Regions from separate parts of the Nonomuraea sp. NPDC004580 genome, predicted to be linked through region 2. Evidence: riboswitches for the same ligand, from Rfam matches in the RefSeq annotation. Region 2 holds a riboswitch; each other region holds the start of a gene.
What was found. A riboswitch is a leader RNA that binds a small molecule or an ion and turns the genes downstream of it on or off. The one in region 2 is predicted to bind thiamine pyrophosphate.
Positions count from the first base shown of each region.

Region 1: it holds a riboswitch for thiamine pyrophosphate, as region 2 does, so the genes downstream of both, ABZW11_RS13625 (cytosine permease) here and thiC (phosphomethylpyrimidine synthase ThiC) in region 2, are expected to answer to the same signal.
Region 3: it holds a riboswitch for thiamine pyrophosphate, as region 2 does, so the genes downstream of both, thiD (bifunctional hydroxymethylpyrimidine kinase/phosphomethylpyrimidine kinase) here and thiC (phosphomethylpyrimidine synthase ThiC) in region 2, are expected to answer to the same signal.
Region 4: it holds a riboswitch for thiamine pyrophosphate, as region 2 does, so the genes downstream of both, ABZW11_RS39830 (FAD-dependent oxidoreductase) here and thiC (phosphomethylpyrimidine synthase ThiC) in region 2, are expected to answer to the same signal.

Region 1 covers NZ_JBEXLH010000010.1:72,554-78,230, forward strand. Annotated here, with positions in the region: gene ABZW11_RS13615 (DNA-formamidopyrimidine glycosylase family protein) at 19-897, shown strand; gene ABZW11_RS13620 (rhodanese-like domain-containing protein) at 954-1,277, shown strand; TPP riboswitch at 1,331-1,446, shown strand; gene ABZW11_RS13625 (cytosine permease) at 1,436-2,773, shown strand; gene ABZW11_RS13630 (methylated-DNA--[protein]-cysteine S-methyltransferase) at 2,742-3,311, opposite strand; gene ABZW11_RS13635 (ATP-binding protein) at 3,407-5,275, shown strand; gene ABZW11_RS13640 (ATP-binding protein) at 5,418-5,677, shown strand, end outside.
Region 2 covers NZ_JBEXLH010000001.1:533,206-538,882, reverse strand. Annotated here, with positions in the region: gene ABZW11_RS02365 (ABC transporter permease) at 1-594, shown strand, start outside; gene ABZW11_RS02360 (glycine betaine ABC transporter substrate-binding protein) at 591-1,550, shown strand; gene ABZW11_RS02355 (SDR family oxidoreductase) at 1,591-2,442, shown strand; gene thiC (phosphomethylpyrimidine synthase ThiC) at 2,450-3,994, opposite strand; TPP riboswitch at 3,987-4,099, opposite strand; gene ABZW11_RS02345 (hypothetical protein) at 4,190-4,540, shown strand; gene ABZW11_RS02340 (universal stress protein) at 4,550-5,389, shown strand; gene ABZW11_RS02335 (cellulose binding domain-containing protein) at 5,498-5,677, shown strand, end outside.
Region 3 covers NZ_JBEXLH010000012.1:108,271-113,947, forward strand. Annotated here, with positions in the region: gene ABZW11_RS15670 (carbon starvation CstA family protein) at 1-489, shown strand, start outside; gene ABZW11_RS15675 (TenA family protein) at 505-1,179, opposite strand; gene thiD (bifunctional hydroxymethylpyrimidine kinase/phosphomethylpyrimidine kinase) at 1,208-2,017, opposite strand; TPP riboswitch at 2,005-2,100, opposite strand; gene ABZW11_RS15685 (ATP-dependent DNA ligase) at 2,158-3,102, shown strand; gene ABZW11_RS15690 (PA domain-containing protein) at 3,275-3,874, shown strand; gene ABZW11_RS15695 (M28 family peptidase) at 3,916-5,361, opposite strand; gene ABZW11_RS15700 (hypothetical protein) at 5,524-5,677, opposite strand, start outside.
Region 4 covers NZ_JBEXLH010000069.1:30,071-35,747, reverse strand. Annotated here, with positions in the region: gene ABZW11_RS39850 (polyprenyl synthetase family protein) at 1-574, shown strand, start outside; gene thiE (thiamine phosphate synthase) at 635-1,282, opposite strand; gene ABZW11_RS39840 (Rv2175c family DNA-binding protein) at 1,260-1,634, opposite strand; gene ABZW11_RS39835 (FAD-dependent oxidoreductase) at 1,665-2,834, opposite strand; TPP riboswitch at 2,888-3,004, shown strand; gene ABZW11_RS39830 (FAD-dependent oxidoreductase) at 2,995-4,197, shown strand; gene thiS (sulfur carrier protein ThiS) at 4,194-4,394, shown strand; gene ABZW11_RS39820 (thiazole synthase) at 4,435-5,142, shown strand; gene pknB (Stk1 family PASTA domain-containing Ser/Thr kinase) at 5,399-5,677, shown strand, end outside.

The DNA.
Region 1 (5,677 bases), on a different contig from region 2:
CGGCCGTACTCTGGGGGCATGCCCGAACTTCCCGAAGTCGAGTCGCTCACCCATTTCCTGCGTGAGCGGGCCGTGGGCCGCGCGATCGCGGGGATCGACGTGGTGGCCATCCAGGCGCTCAAGACGTTCGACCCGCCCGTCACCTCGCTCGGCGGGCTGACCGTCACCGGCGTGAGCAGGCACGGCAAGTTCCTCGACCTCGACTGCGACGGGCTGCACCTGATCATCCACCTGGCCCGCGCCGGGTGGCTGCGCTGGCGCGACGACCTGTCGGGGGCCAAGCCGGTGCGGCCGGGGAAGGGGCCGCTTGCCGTACGCGTGCGGCTGGCGCCCGACGACGAGGGCCTGGCGCCCGGGTTCGAGCTGACGGAGGCGGGGACGCAGAAGCGCCTCGCCGTCTATGTCACGAAAAGTCCGGACGAGGTGCCCGGCATCGCCGCCCTCGGCCCCGACCCCATGGCCGAGTCGTTCACCGTCGAGGCGCTCAAGCGCATCGTCGGCGGCAAGCGCACCCAGATCAAGGGCCTGCTGCGCGACCAGAAGGTGATCGCCGGCATCGGCAACGCCTACTCCGACGAGGTGCTGCACGCCGCCAAGATGTCGCCGTTCAAAGTCGCCGCGACGCTGACCGACGCGCAGATCGCCGACCTGCACGAGGCCATCGTGACCACGCTGCGCGACGCGGTCGAGCGGGCGCACGGGCTCGCGGCCAAGGACCTCAAGGCGGAGAAGAAGTCGGGGCTGCGGGTGCACAACCGTGCGGGGCAGCCGTGCGACGTGTGCGGCGACACGATCAGGGAGGTCTCGTTCGCCGACTCCTCGCTGCAGTACTGCCCGACCTGCCAGACCGGCGGCAAGCCGCTGGCCGACCGGCGCCTGTCCCGCCTGCTCAAGTAGGACATGCGCCCTTGGGCGTGTCCGGTGCACGGCCTCGGGCACGCCATGATGGAGTCATGACCGTTCCTGAGATCGAGGCCAGTGCCGTGCCCGCAGACGCTTACCTGCTCGACGTCCGCGAGCAGGACGAATGGCTGGCGGGCCACGCGCCGCAGGCCGTCCACATCCCCATGACGCAGATCCAGGGCCGGGTGGAGGAGGTCCCCGGCGACCGCACGGTCTACGTCGTGTGCCGGGTGGGCGGCCGGTCGCTGCAGGTCGCGGCGTGGCTCAACCAGCTCGGACGCGAGGCGGTCAACGTCGGCGGCGGCATGCAGTCGTGGGAGGCCGCGCGGAAGCCGATGGTCAGCGAGACGGGCCAGGAGCCTTTTGTGGCGTAAGTCGCCCACTATGGTGATTTGACTCTCTCTAAGGCAAAATAAGGGCGCAAACTATAGATCGTCGCGGGAGCTCGGGGTCGCCGGGCTGAGAGGGCAGCTATGCATCCGCTGCCGACCGCCTGAACCTGTCCGGGTAATGCCGGCGTAGGGAGTGTGCGATGTCGCACGGCGTCGAAGAAGTTCCGCTGACCCTCGAAGGCGAGGCGCCCAAGACCCTTGGCGTGCTCGATCAGGGCGCGCTCTGGGCCAACCTCGGGGTCAGCCTCCTCGGCTTCTCCGGGGCGCTGCTGCTGCTCGACCCGCTGGGCAACGCGCCGCTCACCCTGGCGGCGGCGCTGGTCGCCACCGTGGTGGGCAGCCTGATCGGCACCGCCATGGTGGGCCTGTCGGCCATTCCAGGCACCCGCACCGGCAAGCCGGCCATGGTGCTGCTGCGCGGGCTGTTCGGGGCCAGGATCTCCTACGTCCCGACGGTGCTGAACATCATCCAGATGATCGGCTGGGGCGCCTTCGAGCTGTGGGTGATCGCCAAGGGGGCCGGCGCCATCTTCCCGTCGGTGCCGTACCAGGTGTGGGTGCTCGTCGCGGGCGTGCTGACGACGGCCCTGACCGTCTGGCCGCTCGGCTCGATCCGGCTGCTGCGCCGCTACGTCACCGTCGGCGTCATCGTGGCGATGATCTGGTTCGCGGTGTTCTTCCTGCGCGATGCCCCCTCGCCCGAGGGCGGGAGCTGGACGGCCTTCCCCGCCGCCGTCGACTACGTGATCGCGCTGTCGGTGTCGTGGGTGCCGATGGCGGCCGACTTCGCCCGCCACTCGCGCTCGGGACGCGCCGCGTTCACCGGCGTGGTCGGCGGCTACACACTGGCCCAGGTGGCCTGCCTGGGGCTCGGCGTCTACGCGGTGGCCCTGGCGGGCGCGGACGGCGTGCTGGCCGACGCGACGTCGGTGTTCACGCCGTTCGTGGCGGTGCCGCTGGGCGCGCTGTTCTTCGGCATCCTGGTGCTGCGCGAGACCGACCAGTCCTTCGCCAACGTCTACTCCACCACGATGTCGCTGCAGAACCTCATGCCGCGGGTGGACCGCCGGATCCTCTCGACCGCCATCGGCGTGGTGACGGTCGTGATCGCCCTTTTCGCGGACGTCAACTCCTACGGCGTGTTCCTCGGCGTGATCGGCGCCGTGTTCGTGCCGATGTTCGGGGTGCTCGCGGTCGACTACTTCGTGCTGCGCCGCGGCGAGGGCTGGAACACCGCCGAGGACGCCCCGTCGCGCTGGCCGATGCTGGTGCCCTGGGCGCTGGGCTTCGCCGCGTACTGGCTGACCACCTCGACGCCGACCTTCCCGCAGTGGGACGCGCTCTGGACGGGCGTGCGCGAGGCGCTCGGGTTCGTGCGTCAGCCGTGGATGAACGGCGCGCTCGGCGGCGCCTTGGTGGCGGCGCTGGTCACGCTGCTCATCGGGCTCATCCAGCGGTCGCGCGCTGCTCGACGTTGAGCAGGTGCTGCTTGGCGGCGGCGCCGCCGGCGTAGTCGCCGAGCCCGCCGTCCTCGCGCAGCACCCGGTGGCAGGGCACGATCACGCAGACGGGGTTGGAGGCCAACGCGTTGCCGATCGCGCGCAGCGCGCGCGGCCTGCCGATGCTCTGGCCGATCTCCTCCAGCGTCGTGGTGGTGCCGTAGGGGACCGCCATGGTCTTCTGCAGCACCGTACGGGCGAACGGCGTCGCCAGCGTCAGGTCGACCGGCGTGGCGAACGTCCGCAGCCGCCCCGAGAAGTAGGCGTCGAGCTCTCTGCGCACCGGGTCGAGCCGCCGCGCGTCGGGCCCGATGAACCGCCCCACGTTCCGCGTGATCAGCTCGAACACGTCATTTTCCGCCTCGAAGCTGCACGCCGCGATGCCTTTGCCGGTCACCGCCAGCACCATCCTGCCCACCGCGCCGTCGTAGGTGCCGAACGCGATGTCGGGTGGTGTCTCACCCCGATAGGTGCTGGAGGTCACCCGCAGCAGGGCATCGAGATCGTTGCTCGACATACCCCTCACCCTCCCACCTGCCGGGAATCACCGTGACCGCAGCGTATCGGACGGATCGCCCGACGCACCCACCGCGCCACGTGCACTATGGAGTAGTGGGGGACGAATGGGCCGGTAGTGACGATGAGATCGCTCGTGCGGCGCTCGCCAGCTCGCCCAATGCCATCGTGGCGCTCGATCGCGACCAGAGCGTGCTGGTGTGGAACGCCGCCGCCGAGCGCATGTTCGGCTGGAGCGCCGACGAGCTGCTCGGCCGCCGGGCGCCGATCGTGCCGGACGAGCTGGGCGCCGAGCACAACGCGGTGCTGGAGCGCGTACGTACGGGAGAGCCCGTGTCGCTGCGCACCAAGCGCCTCCACGCCGACGGCCGGGTGCTCGACCTGCGGGTGGACATCAGCGCCCTGCGCCTCGGCAGCGCCGTCGCCGGTTACGTGTGCGCCTACCACCCGGCCAGGGCCGACGAGATGGCCGAGCACCGCATGGCGCGCCGCGCCCGGCTGGTCGCCCGCCTCACCGACGTCGTGGGGGACATCAACTCCGACCTTGAGCTGTCGGCCGTGCTCGACCGCATCTCGGCCAGCCTGACCGAGCTGACCGGGGCGGACGCGGGCGGGTTCGTGCTCATCGAGGGCGAGCGGCTGCGGCTGGTCAGCACGTACGAGCTGCCGGAGGCGATCAGGGGCACCACCACCGACCTGCGGACGAGCCTGGTGGACAAGCTTTTACGCACCGGCAAGACCGTGATGCTGGAGTCCCACGGGCTCGACGACCTGGTGTGGGCCAAGCTCAAGGGCCTGCACACGATCGCGCTGGGACTCGCCGCGGTGGGCGGGCGGCCGTACGGCGCTCTCTATGCCTTGTTCGCCCGCCGCAACCCGGGGCACCTGGAGCTGGAGCTGCTTGAGCTGCTGGCCGGGCATGCCGGCATCGCGGTCGGCAACGCGGTCGCCTACCAGGAGGCGGTGCGGCAGCGGGCCCATGAGCGGGCCGTGTTCGACGCCAGCGCCGACGGCATCGCCGTGCTCGACCAGGACGGCCTCGTGGTGCGCTGGAACCCGGCCGCCGCCGAGCTGACCGCGCTGCCCGCTGAGTCCGTGATCGGCGGCCCGCCGCCGTTCCCGCTGCCCAAGGCGGGCGAGAAGGGCACCTTCCAGCTCGACAACGGGCGCTGGCTCGACGTGGTGAGCGCGCAGATCGAGGAGACCGGCGAGGTGGTCGTCGACTTCCGCGACGTGACCGCCGCCAAGGAGCTGGAGGAGGCCAAGGACCTGTTCCTCGCCACGACCAGCCACGAGCTGCGCACGCCGATCACCATCGTGCGGGGCTTCGCCAGCACGCTCGACTCGCGCTGGGACGACATGAGCGACCCCGCGCGCCGCTCGGCCGTGCACACGATCGCCGAGCGTGCGAAGTCGCTGGGCGTGCTCATGGACCACCTGCTGCTGGGCGCGCGGGCCGGCGCGGACGAGCTCAAGGTGCGCATCGAGGAGTTCGACCTGGGGGAGCGCATCGTGGCGGCCACGCTGGGGCTGCCCGAGCTGTCGGACCGGCACCGGGTCGAGGTGGACGTGCCCGAGGGGCTGCCGTACGTGCTGGGCGACGCGCTGGCCACCGACATCCTGCTCGGGCAGCTGCTGGAGAACGCGTTCAAGTACTCGCCCAAGGGCGGACTGATCAGCGTGGCGGCCTGGCCGGAGGACGACAACGTGGTCGTCGTCGTGGACGACGAGGGCGTCGGAATCGCCCCGCCTGACCGTGAGCGGATTTTTGAACGCTTCGTCCAGGTGGACAGCGGCGACCGGAGACGGTTTGGTGGAGTGGGGCTCGGTCTCTACATCGTCCGCAGTCTCGCCAGGGCACAGGGAGGAGATGTCAGCGCTCATTCGCGACCAGGAGGAGGCACCAGAATGCGGCTCGTGCTGAGGGGCTCTTCCACTATCGGATCCGACACACCGATGCGGTAACGAGGTGGTCACGGTTGCGCTGATCTATCTTCCAATGTGTACAAGCTGTGATCGAGATGCGGTTTCTGGGATCGAGTAACGGGGCATTTCGGTCGTACCGGGGAGTGTTCCCGCGGGGGGCACAGGGAACGGGGAGGTGGGTGTGTCAAGCGTGGTGCTGCTGCCGTACGCGCCGTCCAGCGTCGCCGTCGCCCGCCAGCGTCTGAGCACTGATCTGCAGGACAGTGGGGTCTTCACCGCGGCCATCGACGATGCCGTGCTCGTCGTGAGCGAGCTTCTGAGCAACGCGCTGCGGCACGCTCATCCGCTGCCGTCGGGCATGGTGCGGGTGGCGTGGCTGCGCAGTGACGATCACATCGAGGTGGCGGTCAGCGACGGGGGCGCCGCGACCGAGCCCCGTGC
Region 2 (5,677 bases):
CGCCGCACGTGGGAGCACATCCAGCTGGTGTTCTTCTCGACCGTGCTGGTGCTGCTGGTGGCGCTGCCGCTGGGCGTGCTGCTGACCAGGCGCGGGCTGCGCAGGGCCACGCCGGTGGTGCTGTCGCTGGTGAACCTGGGCCAGGCCACCCCCGCGGTGGGCCTGGTGGTGCTGCTCGCGGTGGTGTTCCAGATCGGCTTCTGGACGGCGGTGGCCGCGCTGTTCGCCTACAGCCTGCTGCCGACGCTGCGCAACACGATGGTGGGCCTGGAGCAGGTGGACCCGCGCCTGGTGGACGCGGGGCGCGGCATCGGCATGTCGGCGTCGGGGGTTCTGTTCAAGGTCGAGCTGCCGATGGCGGTGCCGGTGATCCTCTCGGGCATCCGTACGACGCTGGTGCTGAACGTGGGCACGGCGGGCATCGCGGCGTTCATCGGCTCGGGCGGACTGGGCGACCTGATCACCGCGGGGGTGAGCACGCAGCGCAACCTGATCCTGGTCACCGGCTGCGTGCTGATCGCGGTGCTGGCGCTGCTCATCGACTGGGCGGCGGGCCTGGCGCAGCGGCTGCTGTCGCCGAAGGGGCTCTCATGAGGGCGTTCCTGGCGGCCGTGGCGGTCATGGTCTGCGTCGTGGCCTGCGGGCTGCGGCCGGCGTCGTCGTTCGTGCCGCCGGTGGAGCCGGGCGGCATCCGCCCGGTGCCGGGGCTCGAAGGGCAGCGCGTACGGGTGACGTCGAAGGAGTTCACCGAGCAGCTCGTGCTCGGCAAGATCGCCGTGCTCGCCCTCACCGCGGCGGGCGCGGACGTGGAGGACAGGACGAACGTCCAGGGCAGCGTGAACGCCCGCGCCTCGCTCATCCGCGGCGACGCCGACCTCATGTGGGAGTACACCGGCACCGGCTGGATCACCTACCTGGGACAGCAGAAGCCCATCCAGGGGGCGGAGGCGCAGTACGAGGCCGTACGCGACCTCGACCTGCGCAGGAACGGCATCGTGTGGCTGCCGCCCGCCCCGCTGAACAACAGCTACGCCATCGGCGTCACCCGGGCGTCGGCCGAGAAGTGGGACCTGTCGAAGATCTCCGACATCCCCAAGGTGCCGGTGGCGCAGCGCACCTTCTGCGTGGACCACGAGACGTTCGGCCGCGACGACGGCTTCCTCGGCATGCTCAAGGGCTACGGCCTGACGTACGGCGAGGAGGTGCCGAGGGCGAACGTGCGCAGGGTGTCGGTCGGCGTGCTCTACAACTCGGTCGCCAGCGGCCAGTGCACGTTCGGCATGATGACCACCACGGACGGCCGGGTCAAGGCGCTCGACCTGGTGCTGCTGGAGGACGACCGGCACTTCTTCCCGCAGTACAACGCGGCGGTGACGATGCGCGAACAACTCGCCGACGCGCATCCGGAGATCGCGAAGATCTTCGCGCCGATCAGCGCGAAACTGACCGACGACGTCATGCGGGACCTGAACGCGCAGGTGGACGTGGACGGCGGCATGCCCGCGCTGGTGGCCCGCGACTGGCTCAGGTCGGAGGGATTCGTCCGATGACGGGCGTTAACCTCACCTGACCACGGGCAGCCCGCAAGGCATGTCGCACACACCACCACCGCAGAACCAGCCGTACCCGGGCAAGACCGGCGAGATGGCCCCTGAGCCGCGCGACGAGATGCGCGACTACGTCGGACGCGACCTGCTCGCCGGCAAGAAGGCCCTCATCACGGGCGGCGACTCGGGCATCGGCCGGGCGGTCGCCGTGGCGTTCGCCAAGGAGGGCGCGGACGTCGCGATCGCGTACCTGAGCGAGCACGAGGACGCCGCGCACACCCGCAAGCTGGTCGAGGAGACCGGGCGGCGCTGCGTGACGCTGCCGGGCGACCTGGCCGACCGTGCGCACTGCGCGTCGGTCGTCGAGCAGGCCGTCTCCGAGCTGGGCGGCCTGGACGTGCTGGTCAACAACGTGGCCTACCAGCAGCCGGTGAGCGGCCTCGAGGAGCTGGACGACGAGCAGTGGGAGCACACCTTCGCCGTCAACATCCACAGCTACTTCCGCATCATGAAGGCCGCGCTCCCGCACCTGCGCGAGGGCGCGGCCATCATCAACACCTCGTCGATCAACGGGCTGCGCGGCAACAAGTCGCTCATCGACTACGCCGCCACGAAGGGCGCGATCAACGCCTTCACCTACTCCATGGCCCAGAACCTGGTCGAGCGGGGCATCCGGGTCAACGCGGTGGCGCCTGGCCCGGTGTGGACGCCGCTCATCCCGGCCACGATGCCGGAGGAGAAGGTGGAGAAGTTCGGCCAGCAGGTGCCGATGGGGCGACCCGCCCATCCGGACGAGATCGCCCCCTCGTACGTGTTCTTCGCCTCCGACCGGCTGTCCTCGTACTACACGGGCGAGGTGCTGGCCCCGATCGGCGGCGAAACCCTGCCGGGCTAGCGGCCCGTCACTCCACGTAGATCGTGCCGCCGAGGCGCCGGAACTCGGCGGACTTCTCCTCGAAACCGGCCTGCCTGATGTCGTGGCTGATCCGCATCGAGCAGAACTTGGGGCCGCACATCGAGCAGAAGTGCGCGGTCTTGGCGGGCGCGGCGGGCAGTGTCTCGTCGTGGAAGGCGCGGGCCGTGTCGGGGTCGAGCGAGAGGTCGAACTGGTCCTCCCAGCGGAACTCGAAGCGCGCGTCGGACAGCGCGTCGTCCCACTCCTGCGCCTTCGGGTGCCCCTTGGCCAGGTCGGCGGCGTGCGCGGCGATCTTGTACGTGATCACGCCGGTCTTCACGTCGTCCTTGTCCGGCAGGCCGAGGTGCTCCTTGGGGGTGACGTAGCAGAGCATGGCGGTGCCGAACCAGCCGATCATGGCGGCCCCGATGCCCGAGGTGATGTGGTCGTAGCCGGGCGCGACGTCGGTGACGAGCGGGCCGAGAGTGTAGAAGGGAGCGTCGTCGCACAGCTCGCGCTGCAGGTCGACGTTCTCCTTGATCTTGTGCATGGGCACGTGGCCAGGACCCTCGATCATGACCTGCACGTCGTGCTCGCGCGCGATCACGGTCAGCTCGCCCAGCGTGCGCAGCTCGGCGAACTGGGCCTCGTCGTTGGCGTCGGCGATCGAGCCGGGCCGCAGGCCGTCGCCGAGCGAGAACGACACGTCGTAGCGGGCCAGGATCTCGCACATCTCGGCGAAGTTCTCGTACAGGAAGCTCTCGCGGTGGTGCGCCAGGCACCAGGCGGCCATGATCGAGCCGCCGCGCGAGACGATGCCGGTCTTGCGGCGGACGGTGAGCGGCACGTGCGCGAGCCGCACGCCCGCGTGCACGGTCACGTAGTCCACGCCCTGCTCGCACTGCTCGATCAGGGTGTCGCGGAAGACCTCCCACGACAGCTCCTCCGGCCGGCCCTTGACCTTCTCCAGCGCCTGGTAGATCGGCACGGTGCCGACCGGGACCGGGGAGTTGCGCAGGATCCACTCGCGGGTCTCGTGGATGTCGTCGCCGGTGGACAGGTCCATGATCGTGTCGGCGCCCCAGCGGGTGGCCCAGGTCATCTTCTCCACCTCCTCCTCGATGGAGGAGGTGACCGCGGAGTTGCCGATGTTGGCGTTGATCTTCACGAGGAAGTTGCGGCCGATGATCATGGGCTCGGTCTCGGGGTGGTTGACGTTCGCGGGGATGATGGCCCGGCCGGCCGCGACCTCGTCCCGTACGAACTCCGGCGTGACGCCCTCGCGGACCGCGATGAACTCCATCTCCTTGGTCACCAGCCCGCGCCGCGCGCAGCCGACCTGGGTGACCGGGCGCCCGGCGGCCCGCCGCTCCTCGATCCACTCGGCCCGGCGGCGCGGCAGGCCCCGCCGCAGGTCGGGCTCGTAGGAGGGGTCGGTGTACGGGCCCGAGGTGTCGTACAGCGTCACCGCCGTGCCGTTCGACAGGTTCACCCGCCGCATCGGCACCCGCAGCTCGCCGCTGTAGATCTTGGAAAAGCGCGCGTCGGTCATCGCGCAAACTCCCTTCGCCGGCATTACCCGGAGCAGGTTCTGGCGGTCGGCGGCTGGCAGCCGTCCTCTCAGCCCGGTCTCCACCGGGCTCCCGCGTTGGACGGCGGTGATCGTACCCACGCGGGGCGCGCTCCCAAACCAGGGCGAAGAGGTTTGGCCGGTCTTCTCAGCGGTACGGACCCCATCAGGGGAAACATGATGAGAATCGCCGCTGTCGCAGGACTACTCGTCGTGATGGCCGCATCCGGCGCCACCGCCGCCGCCGGGGACGGCATGCAACAGCACGAGGTCAGCCAGGAGCAGTTCGACACCCTGCTGGCCCAGTGCCGCTACTCCGATACCGGTAAGGCCAAGTGCCGCGCGAACGTCAGAGAGCTCTATCGCGTCGGCCGTACCGATCCGTCGCTCGACTGCCGTACCTACTCCGGCGTGACCGTCTGCGGCACGCTCAAGCTCAGCAAGGCGGAGCGCGCGTGCGTCCGCGACTCCGAGGCCAAGGGACTGTCGTTCCGCCGCGCCGAGGTGGAGTGCTACACCGCGTCCTGAGGAGCCGAGTTGATCATTGTAGGTGTGGACGGCTCCCGTGCCGGCCTGGAGGCGGCCGGCTGGGCCGCCACCGAGGCCGTGCTGCGCCAGGTGCCGCTGACCGTCGCGCACGTCGTGCCCAGGTGGGTGTGCGAGGAGGACCAGCCCGTCCATTACGCCGAGGTGGCGCGGTGGATGCGTGAGGGTGCGCGGACCGTGCTCACCTCCGCCAAGGACCGTGCGCTGCGCGAGCGGCCCCAGGTGCGCATGGAGACCGTCCTGCTCCCCGGCGATCCCCGCGCGGCCCTGGTCAAGGCCGCCGCCGCAGCCGAGCTGCTGGTCGTCGGCAGCAGCGGCATCGGCGGCGTGCGCGGGCTGCTGGTCGGCTCGGTCGCGTACGGGGTCGTCGCGCACGCCGAGACGAACGTCGTCCTCGTCCGCGACCGCCCCGCCACGCCCGGCGAGGTGGTGGCGGGCACCGACCTGTCCGCGTGCGCCGAGCGGGCCCTGGAGTTCGCCTTCGCCGAGGCCGAGCTGCGCGGGGCGCGGCTGCGGGTGGTCCAGGCGTGGGCCTGGCCCCAGCCGGGCGGCTTCGGCCCGGCCGACCCCGCGGGCGAGCAGGGCCACCTGCGGGCGCTGCACGAGGCGCTGTCGCCGTACCGCGCCCGGCATCCCCGCGTCGAGGCGGTCGCCGAGATCGTGCACGGGCATCCCGTGGACGTACTGAAGGAGGCGGCGGCAGGGGCCGAGCTGCTGGTGGTGGGCTCGCGCGGGCACGGGCAGCTCGCCGGCATGCTCATCGGATCCATCAGCCACGCCATGCTGCACCACGCGCCCTGCCCGCTGGCGGTGGTGCGCGCCGCCGCCTGAAAGTTACATGCGTCCCCGCAGGTCACGCCCGCGGGCCTGATCTTCAGCTTCCCCGTTCCGCTTGCCGCTCCTTACGATCTGCGCAGACTGACGACGGGAGATCGGACGATGCGCGCAATCGGCGCCGTGCTGGCGGGAATGGTGACCGTGATCGCGGCCGTGCTGTTCGCGACGACGCCGGCCGAGGCCGCGGCCGTACGCATCATGCCGCTCGGCGACTCGATCACCGGCTCCCCCGGCTGCTGGCGGGCCCTGTTGTGGAACCGGCTGCAGAGCACCGGCCACACG
Region 3 (5,677 bases), on a different contig from region 2:
CCGCTGTTCGGCATCGCGAACCAGCTCCTCGCCGCCGTCGCCCTCACCGTGGCCACCACACTGCTGATCAAGAGCGGCCGGCTCAAGTGGGCATGGGTGACGGGCGTCCCGCTGGCCTGGGACGCCGCCGTCACGCTCACCGCGAGCTGGCAGAAGGTGTTCTCGCCCGACCCCACGCTCGGCTTCTTCGCCCAGCGCGACCGCTACCAGGCCGCGCTCGACCAGGGGCAGCTGCTCGCGCCCGCCAGGACGGAGGACGCGATGCGGCAGATCGTGGTCAACTCGACCGTGGACGGCGTGCTGGCCGCGCTCTTCGCCGTGCTGATCATCGTGGTCCTCCTCGACGCCGCCCGCATCTGGATCAAGGCGATCCGGCTGCGCGAACCGCTGCCCGACACGGAGACGCCGTTCCAGGAGTCCACGATCGTGGCGCCGTCGGGGCTCATCGCCACCCGCGAGGAGAAGGAGCTGATGGCGAAGTCGCCGTGACCGTGAGGCAGGCCGTCAGGGAGCGAGCCAGGCGGCCGTGGGCCAGCCCTCGCGCCGCCACGCGCTGTCCCAGAACATCCACTCGTACGCCGCCGCCCGCCCGTACGCCTGCGCCATCGCCTCGCGGGTGTCCGGAAGGGAGGCGGCGGCGAGCCGGTCGGTGATGGCCTTGGCCCGCTCGACGGACGCGGCGAACTCCGGGTCGGAGTAGGTGGAGATCCACTTCGCGTACGGGTGCGCGGGGTCGTCGCCGGCCTTGGCGAGCAGCGCGGTGCCGACGTCCTGGTAGATCCAGAAGCACGGCAGCACCGCCGCCGCGATCACGGGGTAGGGCGCCGACAGGGCCGTGGCCTGCAGGAACGACGAGTACGCCAGGCACGTCGGCGAGGTCGCGATGCCCTTGACGGCCGCGCCCAGCTCCTCGATGTAGCCGGAGTGCAGCTCGCGCTCGGCGACCAGCGCGGTGTGCGCGCTCATGGCCCAGAACGCCGCCTCGTCGGAGTCGTCGGCGCGGACGGACGCGGCGGCCAGCGCCTTCGAGAACGCCTCCAGGTAGCGGGCGTCCTGCACCATGTAGAAGGCGAACGTCTCACGGTCGAGCGAGCCGTCGCCGAGTGCCGTGACGAAGGGGTGCTCGTGGATGGCGCGCATCAGCTCGGACGTGCGCTGCCAGATGTCATCGCAGAACATCGCGTCTCTTTCGCGAGAGGGGGGCCGGTTACCAGGCGTTGTGGAAGTGGTGGACGGGGCCGTGGCCGTGGCCGACGCCCAGCGAGTCGGCGGCGCGCAGCGCCTGCGTCAGGTAGTCCTTCGCGGCGCGCACCGCACTGGGCCAGTCGTCGTGACGGGGCCGCAGCGCCGCGATCGCCGAGGACAGCGTGCAGCCCGTGCCATGGGTGTTGTGCGTCGGCACCCGCGGCGCGGCCAGCTCGATCGTGCCCTCGGGGGTGGCCAGCACGTCGACGCAGGTGTCGCCGTCGAGGTGGCCGCCCTTGAGCAGCACCTGCCGGGCGCCGAGCGCGCGCAGCCTGGCCGCCTGCGCGTGCATCTCGGGCAGCCCGCTCACCTGCGGCTCGCCGAGCAGGTCGGCCGCCTCGGGCAGGTTGGGAGTGATGAGGTCGGCGCGCGGCAGCAGCGTGCGGCGCAGCTCGCTCACCGCGTCGGCGGGCAGCAGCCGGTCGCCGCTCTTGGCGACCATGACGGGGTCGAGCACGACATGAGGCGGCCGGTATGTGTCGAGCGCCGCCGCCACCGCCTTGATCAGGTCGGCGTCGCCCAGCATGCCGATCTTCACGGCGTCGGCGGGCACGTCGGTGAGCAGGGTGTCGAGCTGCTGGGCCACGAACGCGGCGGGCACCTCGTGGATGCCGGTCACGCCCGTCGTGGTCTGCGCGACCAGCGCGGTGACGACCGTCATGCCGTACGCGCCGAGCGCCGAGAAGGTCTTGAGGTCGCCCTGGATGCCGGCCCCGCCACTCGGATCGGTGCCCGCGATGGTCAGGACCTTGGGAACGGCGTTCGCTGCCATGACGTCCCTTCGCTAGTGCGAACTAGATCAGGTTCGACGGGTGTAATCTCAGCCCGGCTTTCCGGGCACCCCGCGTCAACGGCTCACTCTAACAGGCCGGGTTGTTGACCACACGTTCGAGTGTGGGCATCGTAGGGCGGGTGGCCGCTGACGAGACGCGCGACGGGGTCTCCCTGACCAACCTCGACCAGCCCCTCTTCGACGGCGCCGACGCCACGAAGCGGGACCTGGTCGACTACCTCGACGCGGTCGCGGGCCGGATGGTGCCCGTGCTGCGCGACCGGCCGCTCTCGGTCATCCGGGTACGCCCCGGGCAGGAGCCGTTCATGCAGAAGAACCTGCCCAAATACGCTCCCGACTGGGTGCGTTCGGTGTCCGTGTGGGCGGATTCCTCCCGGCGGCGGATCACGTACGCGCTGTGCGACGACCGCAGGACGCTGCTCTGGTTCGCCAACCAGCGGGCCGTCGAATACCACCCGGCGCTCTACGCCGGTGAGCACCCCACGCACATGGTGCTCGACCTCGACCCGCCCGAGCACGACTCCTTCGCGCCGGCCGTCCGGGGCGCGCACCTCGTCAGGCAGGCGCTGGCCGACTGCGGGCTGGCCGGGGCCGTCAAGACCAGCGGGGCCAAGGGGGTGCACGTGTTCGTGCCCGTCGTGCCCGGCACCGCGATGGACGACCTGGCCGCCGCCACCCGGGCGCTGGCCGCCCGCGCCGAGCGGCTGGACCCGGCGCTCGCCACCACCGCGTTCATCAGGGAGGACCGCGAGGGCAAGGTGTTCCTCGACTCCACGCGGGCGGGCGGCGCGACGGTGGCGGCCGCCTACAGCCCGCGGATCCGGCCCGGCGTGCCCGTCTCGTTCCCCGTGGCGTGGGACGAGCTCGACGGCGTCCGGCCTGGCGAGTTCACCATCCGCACCGCTGTCGAGCGGCTGGGTGAGGGCGACCCGTGGGCCGAGCACATGCCGGAGCCGCAGTCGCTGCCCGCCGACCTCGTCGAGGAGGGGCACACGATCCCGGTGGCGCGCGCGCAGGCGATGCACGAGGGCAAGCGCCGCGCCCGCGCCCGCCGCGCCGAATAGCCGTCTGCGCCGCCGCGCCAGATAGCCGCCCGGCCCCCGCATCGGATAACCGCCTGCGGCGCCGGACTGCCGCCCGCGGAGCCGGGCCGTCACCCGCGGCCGGTGGCGGGGGCTGTGGGCGGCACGGCTGGCGGCGGATAAGTCCGGATTTATGGGTCTTAACGATGATCGGTTGGCGGGTTACCGTCCGGGGGCGGCGAACGGCCCCGCGGTGCTCGACCGCGTCTCGCCCGACGCGAAGTCGTACGTGCCGGGGGAGGACTTCCACACCTTCCAGCCCTCGCCGCCCGGTGACGTCACCGCGCAGGTGCAGGGCGTGGACCTGACCCTGCCACCGACCCCTGCGCCCAGCTCGACCAGCGGTTGCGAGGAGGCGGACTTCGCCGGGTTCGTGGCGGGGAACATCGCGCTCATCCAGCGCGGCACCAGCCCGTTCGCCCAGAAGGTACGCAACGCGGGCTTCGCGGGCGCGTCCGCGGTCATCGTCTTCAACGAGGGCCAGCCTGGACGTACCGACTCGACCCCGCTCGACCTCGGCGAGTGGCGGGCCGGCGGCATCTTCACCGGCGCGGAGGGAACCAAGACGCCGGAGGAGGCGGCGATGTTCGGCGGCACGGCGGGCGCGCCGTACGACCCGTGCTACCACCAGGCGTGCGACACCCTCGCGAACGTCAACGCGACGGTGTTCGACGTGAACGCCGACGCCATCGCGGACTCGACGGCCCGCTTCGCCTTCGACCTGCGCGGCATCCCGCCACGCACTGCCCCGTAGCCCGCTTCGCCGGGGCGAGGGCGCTCTCGCCCCGGCTGCGGTCAGCGGGTGATGGTGACGTCGTCCACGCCGGCCTCGACCAGGGAGGCGCCTGAGGCGTCGGCGGCGTCGAGGAGGATGCGAACGGTCTGGCCCGTGTAGGCGTTCAGGCTCGCCGTGGCGGTGGTCCAGGCGCCGTTGCGGTTGGTGGCGGCGCCGGGCTGGTTGAGCACGGTCGTCGTGGTGCTGCCGACGACGCGGACGCGCAGGTAGTCGGCGCTGGAGGCGTTCGAGCCGTGCGCCAAGTAGTACGAGAAGGACAGGTTCAGGGGGCCTGCCGAGGGGAGCGTGATCGGCGGTGACTGGATCGAGGTGACGCCGCCGTCGATGTCGTGGTCGCCCGCCGACGGGCCGGCCAGGCGGCCGGTCACCAGGTCGTTCGTGCCGCTGACCGTGGTGCCGAGCTGCTTGGCGCCGCTTGAGGTGGTGTCCTGCGGGTCGCCGCGCTCCCAGAGCCCGGTGCCGGCCGTGTCGGTGCCGTCCGGGTCCGCCGTCCAGCCCGTGGCCGTCTCGAACGTGTCCTGCCAGACCACGACCGGCGGTACGGCAGTGGCGAGGGTCCACACGGCGTGGGCGATGGCGTCGGCGTTCCTGTTCAGCGCGGTGTCGTTGATGTTGGCCGTGGTGTCGCAGGAGCGGTGGTAGCAGACGTCGAACGCCTGCCCCGCGGTGCCGCCCCACAGCGCGGCCTGCGCGCTGGACTTGATGCCCTCGGCCCCGGTGAACGTGCCACCGGCCGGGATGCCCGCCGCGATGAACGGCCCGTAGTCGGAGCGGCCGTCGAAGTCGGTGCCGCGGGTCTGCACGCCGATGGAGGTGAAGTAGTCCTGGAGGGTGCGCTCCAGGGCAGCGGACCCGGCGGGGCCCGGCCCGGCGCCCGTCCCGTCCGAGTTGTCGCCGTCGTACACGAAATATCCGGCGTTGGAGGAGCCGACCATGTCGAAGTTCAGGTACCCCTTGATCCGCGCGCGTTCCGCGGCCGGCAGGTTGTTCACGTAGAACCGCGACCCGCGCAGCCCCAGCTCCTCCGCGCCCCACCAGGCGAAGCGCAGGTGCTTGGCCGGCTGCAGCGCCTGGCGGGAGACTTCGAGCGCGGTCTCCAGGACGGCCGCGCTGCCCGAGCCGTTGTCGTTGATGCCGGGCCCCGCGGTGACGCTGTCGAGGTGCGCGCCCACCATGAGCACGTCGTTCGGGTCGCCGCCCGGCCAGTCGGCGATGACGTTGTAGCCGGTCGCGCCGTTGTAGGTGAACGACTGCAGGGTGGTGGTGTAGCCGGCCGCGTCGAGCTGCGACCTGACGTAGTTGGCCGAGGCGAGGTAGCCGGGCCTGCCGTGCGCCCGGTTGCCGCCGTTGGCGGTGGCGATGGACTGGAGCTGCGACAGGTGGGCCTTGACGTTGGTGAGGGAGATGTCCGGCGGCGCGGCGGCCCGCGCCGGCCCGGCCGGCATCACCGTGATGAGGGACAGTGCTGCGATCGCCGCGATGAGGGGTGATCTCGTTTTCCAGGACGTACGCCTAGATAAGAGCAAGGCGGCGCCTCCATCCGAGGTCGAGGGTGGAAGATCCCGAGATGGTGCTGAATGGACGGTAACGCCGCGAAGGTGGTTCGCCTAGCTGTTTGTACGAGTGGTGATGCCGGGTTTGAGCGCCGCCACCGCCGCCTCGGGGTCCTGGGCGAAGAACCTGATCGAGGTCACCTCGGCGCGGCGGCCCAGCGGGCGGACCACGGTGACCGGCTCGGCCAGCTCGACCGTCACGTTCGTC
Region 4 (5,677 bases), on a different contig from region 2:
GCGCAGCGAGCTGATGTGCGGCCAATACCTCGACCTGCTGGAGCAGGCCACCGGGGAGAACACGTTCGACTCGGCGCTGCGGGTGGCGCTGTTCAAGAGCGGCAGATACTCGGTGGAGCAGCCGCTGCGGCTCGGCCTGGTGCTCGCCGCCCGGAAGGAGGCGCCGTGGATGGACGAGCTGTGCACCGGCTACGGCCAGCGCGTCGGCATCGCCTTCCAGCTGCGCGACGACATCCTGGGAGTCTTCGGCGACCCGGCGCGGACGGGCAAGCCGGCCGGTGACGACCTGCGGGAGGGCAAGCGCACGATGCTCGTGGCCCGCACCCTCGCCGCCGCCTCCCCCGCCGCCGCGGCCACCGTACGCCGGCTGCTCGGCGACCCAGGGCTGGACGAGCAGGGTGTGGCGGAGCTGCGCGGCATCATCGAGGACACCGGGGCGCTGCAGGAGTGCGAGGACCTCATCTCCGGTTATCTCGGCCAGGCGCTGGCCACGCTCGACGCGGCGCCGGTCACCCCTGAGGCGCGCGAGGCGCTGACCGAGCTGGCGATCGCGGCGACGTCCCGCAAAACCTGACCCCGCCAAGCCCGCGGGTAAGGAGGCGCCCGCGCGGGGAAGCGCGGGCGCCTCGCAGGCTCAGCGGGCCGGCCCCGCGGCCAGCCGCTTGGCGAACTCGGCGGCGGCCGCACCCGGGTCGCCGGCGTCGGTGATCGCGCGGACGACCACCACGCGGCTCACGCCGTACGCCATCACCTCGTCCAGGTTGCCCAGGTCGATGCCGCCGATGCCGAACCACGGCCGCGAGGTGCCGAGCGCCGCCGCGTGCCGCAGCAGTGGCGGCCCCGGCGCCGGGCGGCCCGGCTTGGTCGGCGTCGGCCAGATCGGGCCGCAGCAGAAGTAGTCGACGCCCTCCTCCACGGCCGCGGCGGACGCCTCGGCCGCGGAGTGGGTGGACCGTCCGATGACGACGTCGTCGCCGAGTATCTCTCGCGCGACAGTCACGGGAAGGTCGTCCTGCCCCAGGTGGAGCACGTCGGGCCGGGAGGCGTAGGCGATGTCCGCCCGGTCGTTGACAGCGAGCAGTTTTCCGTGCCGGTCACAGGCGTCGCGGAAGACTTCGAGGAGCGCGAGTTCTTCGCGTGCCTCCAGGCCCTTCTCCCGCAGCTGGATGATGTCCACACCGCCGGCCAGCACCGCGTCGAGGAACTCCGCCAGATCGCCGCGGTCGCGGCGGCCGTCTGTGCAGAGATAGAGGCGGGCCTCAGAAAGCGAGGGCTTGGGCACGCCGCTTGACCTCTGTGTGACGGCCCGCCCTGATCGCCTCGATGGGCGAGCCTGGCAGTGACTCGTCGGGGGTGAAGAGCCAGCGCAGCGCCTCGACGTCGTCGTAGCCGGCGTCCTGGAGCACGGTGAGCGTGCCTGGCAGGCCCTTCATCACGTCCTTTCCGTCGAGGAACACCGCGGGCACCTGTGGCCCGCCGCTGCCGCGGCGCACGCCGAGCAGCTTGTGGTCCTTCAGGAGTTGCTTGGCCCGCCCGATCGGGAGATCGAGGCGTGAGGCCACTTCGGGGAGGGTGAGCCACTCGTCGACGAGCTGGTCGGTCTCCCGGTCGATCTGTGCAACAGAAAGCGTCACGAAACCACAACTACCACATGCCGTCCTTGCTCAAACAACACAATCTCGTAGGGGCACTTGTGGATCTACCAGGCGTTCCGTGTCCAGCCGGTGACCCGCCTCGATGATGCGCCGGCCCTGGACGAGATCGCGCGGCCGGTCCACGGCCAGCACCGCGGCAAGCGTATCGTCCGCCGTGAGCCAGACGGCCGACCACTTGCCCTCGGGCTCGCCCCGGTGCACGATCCGCTCGCCCGACGCGTGGTGGCCGGCGTATTGGAGCATGTGGCCGAACTGCTCCGACCAGAAGTACGGCACCGGGTCGTAGACCGCCTCCTCCCCCATCAGCGTCGCGGCGGCGACCTCGGGGGCGTTGATCGCGGTGTCCCAGTGCTCGACCCTGAGGCGGGCGCCCCAGCGGCGCGACCACCAGGCGGCGCAGTCGCCCACGGCGACCACCCCGGGCAGCGAGGTGCGCAGGTGCTCGTCGGTGACGACGCCGTTGTGCAGGTCGATGTCGGCGTCGGCCAGCCACTCGACGGCCGGGCGCACGCCGATGCCGGTGACGACGACGTGGGATTCGACGAACTCGCCGCCCACCAGCCGGACTCCGCCCTCGTCGACCGACTCGACCATGGTGCCGAGGCGCAGGTCGATGCCGTCGTACCAGGGGATCGTGCGAGCGCCGAGCTCGGTGCCCACCGCGCTGGCGAGCGGGGCCCGCGCGGCCTCGATGACCGTCACCGTGCAGCCGGCGCGGCGGGCGGCCGTCGCCACCTCGGCGCCGATCCAGCCCGCGCCGATGACCGTGACCCGCGCCCCTGGGACGAGCATCACGCGCAGCTCATGGGCGTCGTCGAGGGTGCGCAGGACGTGCTGAGGGCCGTCGCCCGGCAGCCTGATCGGGTCGGCGCCGGTCGCGATGACCAGGCCGTCGTAGTCGAGCTCGCCCTCGGTGGTCTCCACGACGCCCGCGCGCAGCGACTTCGCCGCGACCCCTGGACGGAAGTCGGCCTGGAGCCGCTCGAGGTCGGTGTCGATGAAGCTGGTGTCGGCATCGCCCTTGAGCACCGCCTTCGACAGCGGCGGGCGGTCGTAGGGGCGATGGCGCTCCTGGCCCAGCAGCGTCAGGCGACCGGCATAGCCGCGCCCGCGCAGGGCCTCCACCGTGCGCACTCCCGACAGGCCCGCTCCCACCACCACGACATGCTCCACGGTCATGACCATAACGGGGGCGGTGCGTGGACCCGGCACCGAGGCCGTAGGCTGTGGACGGAAAGACGCGCGGGAGTCCGGCCGTGACCGGGCTGAGAGGAAGGCTGCAGCGGGCCTTCGACCGCAAGACACCTGATCCGGATCATGCCGGCGAAGGGAGCGGATCATGGATGTGATCGTGGGCGGCGGGGTCGTCGGGCTGTCCGTGGCCTGGCGGCTGGCGCGCGAGGGGCGGCCGGTCACCGTCGTCGACCCGGCACCCGCCTCCGGGGCCTCCCACGCGGCCGCCGGGATGCTGGCGCCGGTCAGCGAGGTCACCTACACCGAGGCGCCGCTGCTGCGGCTGGGCGTCGCGGCCCTGCGCCGCTGGCCCGCCTTCGCCGCCGCCCTGGCCGAGGACGCCGCCCTTCCACCCGCTGGACCCGAAGGGGTGAGCGGGCTGGATCTGCGGGCCGAGGGGACGCTCGACGTGGCGTTCGGAGCCGATGACATGGCGGCGCTCGATGAGCTGGCCGCGTTCATGGAGAAGCTGGATCTGCCGGTCGAGCGGCTGACCGGGCGCGAGTGCCGGCGGCTTGAGCCGATGCTGGCCCCGTCGGTGCGCGGCGGGCTGCTGGCGCCGGGCGACGCGTGGGTGAACCCGCGCCGGGTGACGGCGGCGCTGCTGGCCGCCCTGGAGCGGCGCGGCGTCCCCATCGTGCGGGCCCGCGTGAGCGAGCTGGTCCGCACGGACGGCGCCGTCACCGGCGTCCGCCTCGCCGAGCCGCCCGCCGAGCCGCCCGCCGAGCCGCCCGCCGGGCCCGCTGAAGGCCGTGGTTCCGCACCCCTCGCCGCCACGGACGGACGAGCCGGAGACGAGGTGCTGGCGGCCGAGCGGGTGGTGCTGGCGGCCGGGGCGTGGAGCGGTGAGCTGGCGGAGGTGCCGGTGCGGCCGGTCAAGGGCCAGATCATGCGCCTGCGCTCGCCGCAGCCGCTGCTCACCCGCTGCGTACGCGGCACCGTCCACGGCTCGCCGGTCTACCTCGTCCCCCGGGGCGACGGCGAGCTGGTGGTCGGCGCCACCCAGGAGGAGCTGGGCTACGACACGAGGGTGACCGCGGGCGGCCTGTACGAGCTGCTGCGCGACGCCAGGGAGCTGGTGCCCGGCGTCACCGAGCTGGAGGTCGCCGACGTGGTGGCGGGGCTGCGTCCCGGCACGCCCGACAACCTGCCGGTGATCGGTCCCGGCAGGACGCCGGGGCTGACGTACGCGACGGGACACCACCGGGGCGGGGTGCTGATGGCCCCGCTGACGGCGGCCATCCTGATGGGCGAGGAGAGCGAGCTGGCGGCCCTGTGCTCGCCGGGGAGATTTCGGGAAATTTCATGATTATTACCATCAACGGGTCCGCGCACGAGCTGGCCGACGGCACCACCGTGGCGCAGGCCGTACGTACGCTGACGACGGCCACCACCGGAGTGGCCGTGGCCGTGAACGACGAGGTGGTCACCCGCGGCGCCTGGGAGACGACGGCGCTCAGCGACCGTGACCGCGTGGAGGTGCTGACGGCGGTGCAAGGTGGATGAGCTGATCATCGCCGGCGAGAAGTTCTCCTCCCGGCTCATCATGGGCACCGGCGGCGCCCCTTCGCTGGAGGTGCTGGACCAGGCGCTGGCGGCGTCCGGCACCGAGCTGACCACGGTGGCGATGCGGCGGCTCGACCCCGCGGCCCGTGGTTCGGTGCTCGACGTGCTGCGTGGGCGCGGCATCAAGGTGCTGCCCAACACGGCGGGCTGCTTCACCGCGGGCGACGCCGTGCTGACGGCCCGGCTGGCCAGGGAGGCCCTGGGCACGAACTGGGTCAAGCTCGAAGTGATCGCCGACGAGCGCACGCTGCTGCCCGACCCGATCGAGACGTTCGACGCGGCGGAGCGGCTGGTGGCCGACGGGTTCGTGGTGCTGCCGTACATCGGCGACGACCCCGCGCTGGCCCGGCGGCTGGAGCAGGCCGGATGCGCGGCCGTGATGCCGCTCGGCGCGCCGATCGGCTCGGGGCTCGGCATCCGCAACCCGCACAACATCGAGCTCATCGTGGAGGCCGCGTCCGTCCCGGTGATCCTCGACGCGGGCATCGGTACGGCGAGCGACGCCGCGCTGGCGATGGAGCTGGGCTGTGACGCCGTGCTGCTGGCCACGGCCGTGACGCGGGCGCAGCGGCCCGACCTGATGGCGGCGGCCATGAAGGGCGCGGTGGTGGCCGGGCGGCAGGCGGCCCAGGCGGGCCGCATTCCGCGCCGCCGCTACGCCGAGGCCTCCTCACCGATGACCCCCTGAGCCGCCCGCCGGGCCTCCTGAACGGACGCCGGCGAGGCCTCTGCCGGGAAGCGGGCGTCGCAGCCGTGACCCGAACCGGGCGGCGGAGGCCCGGCCCCTGGTCCCGGCCGGCGGGAGCGGCATCGTGACACCGTGCGCCCCGGCGACACGCCGGGGTCACTGCCGCATCGCCGTCACACACGGGACGAGAACGTCTCCGCATCGGTTTCGGGCGCTAGGGCCATGCCGGTGGCAAAACGCCCGTAAACTCAGCGGGGTGGACACGACGACTGCGGACCCCCTGGTCGGGCGGCTCCTCGATGGGCGTTACCGCATCGAGGGCCGGATCGCCCGGGGCGGTATGGCGACCGTCTACCTCGCGCTGGACGTCCGGCTCGACCGGACCGTCGCGCTGAAGGTCATGCACCGCTCGCTCGCCGAGGACCCGGCGTTCGTCAGAAGGTTCATCGGCGAGGCGAAGTCGGTCGCCAGCCTGTCACACCCCAACGTGGTGCACGTCTTCGACCAGGGCACCGACCACGACGTCGTCTACCTG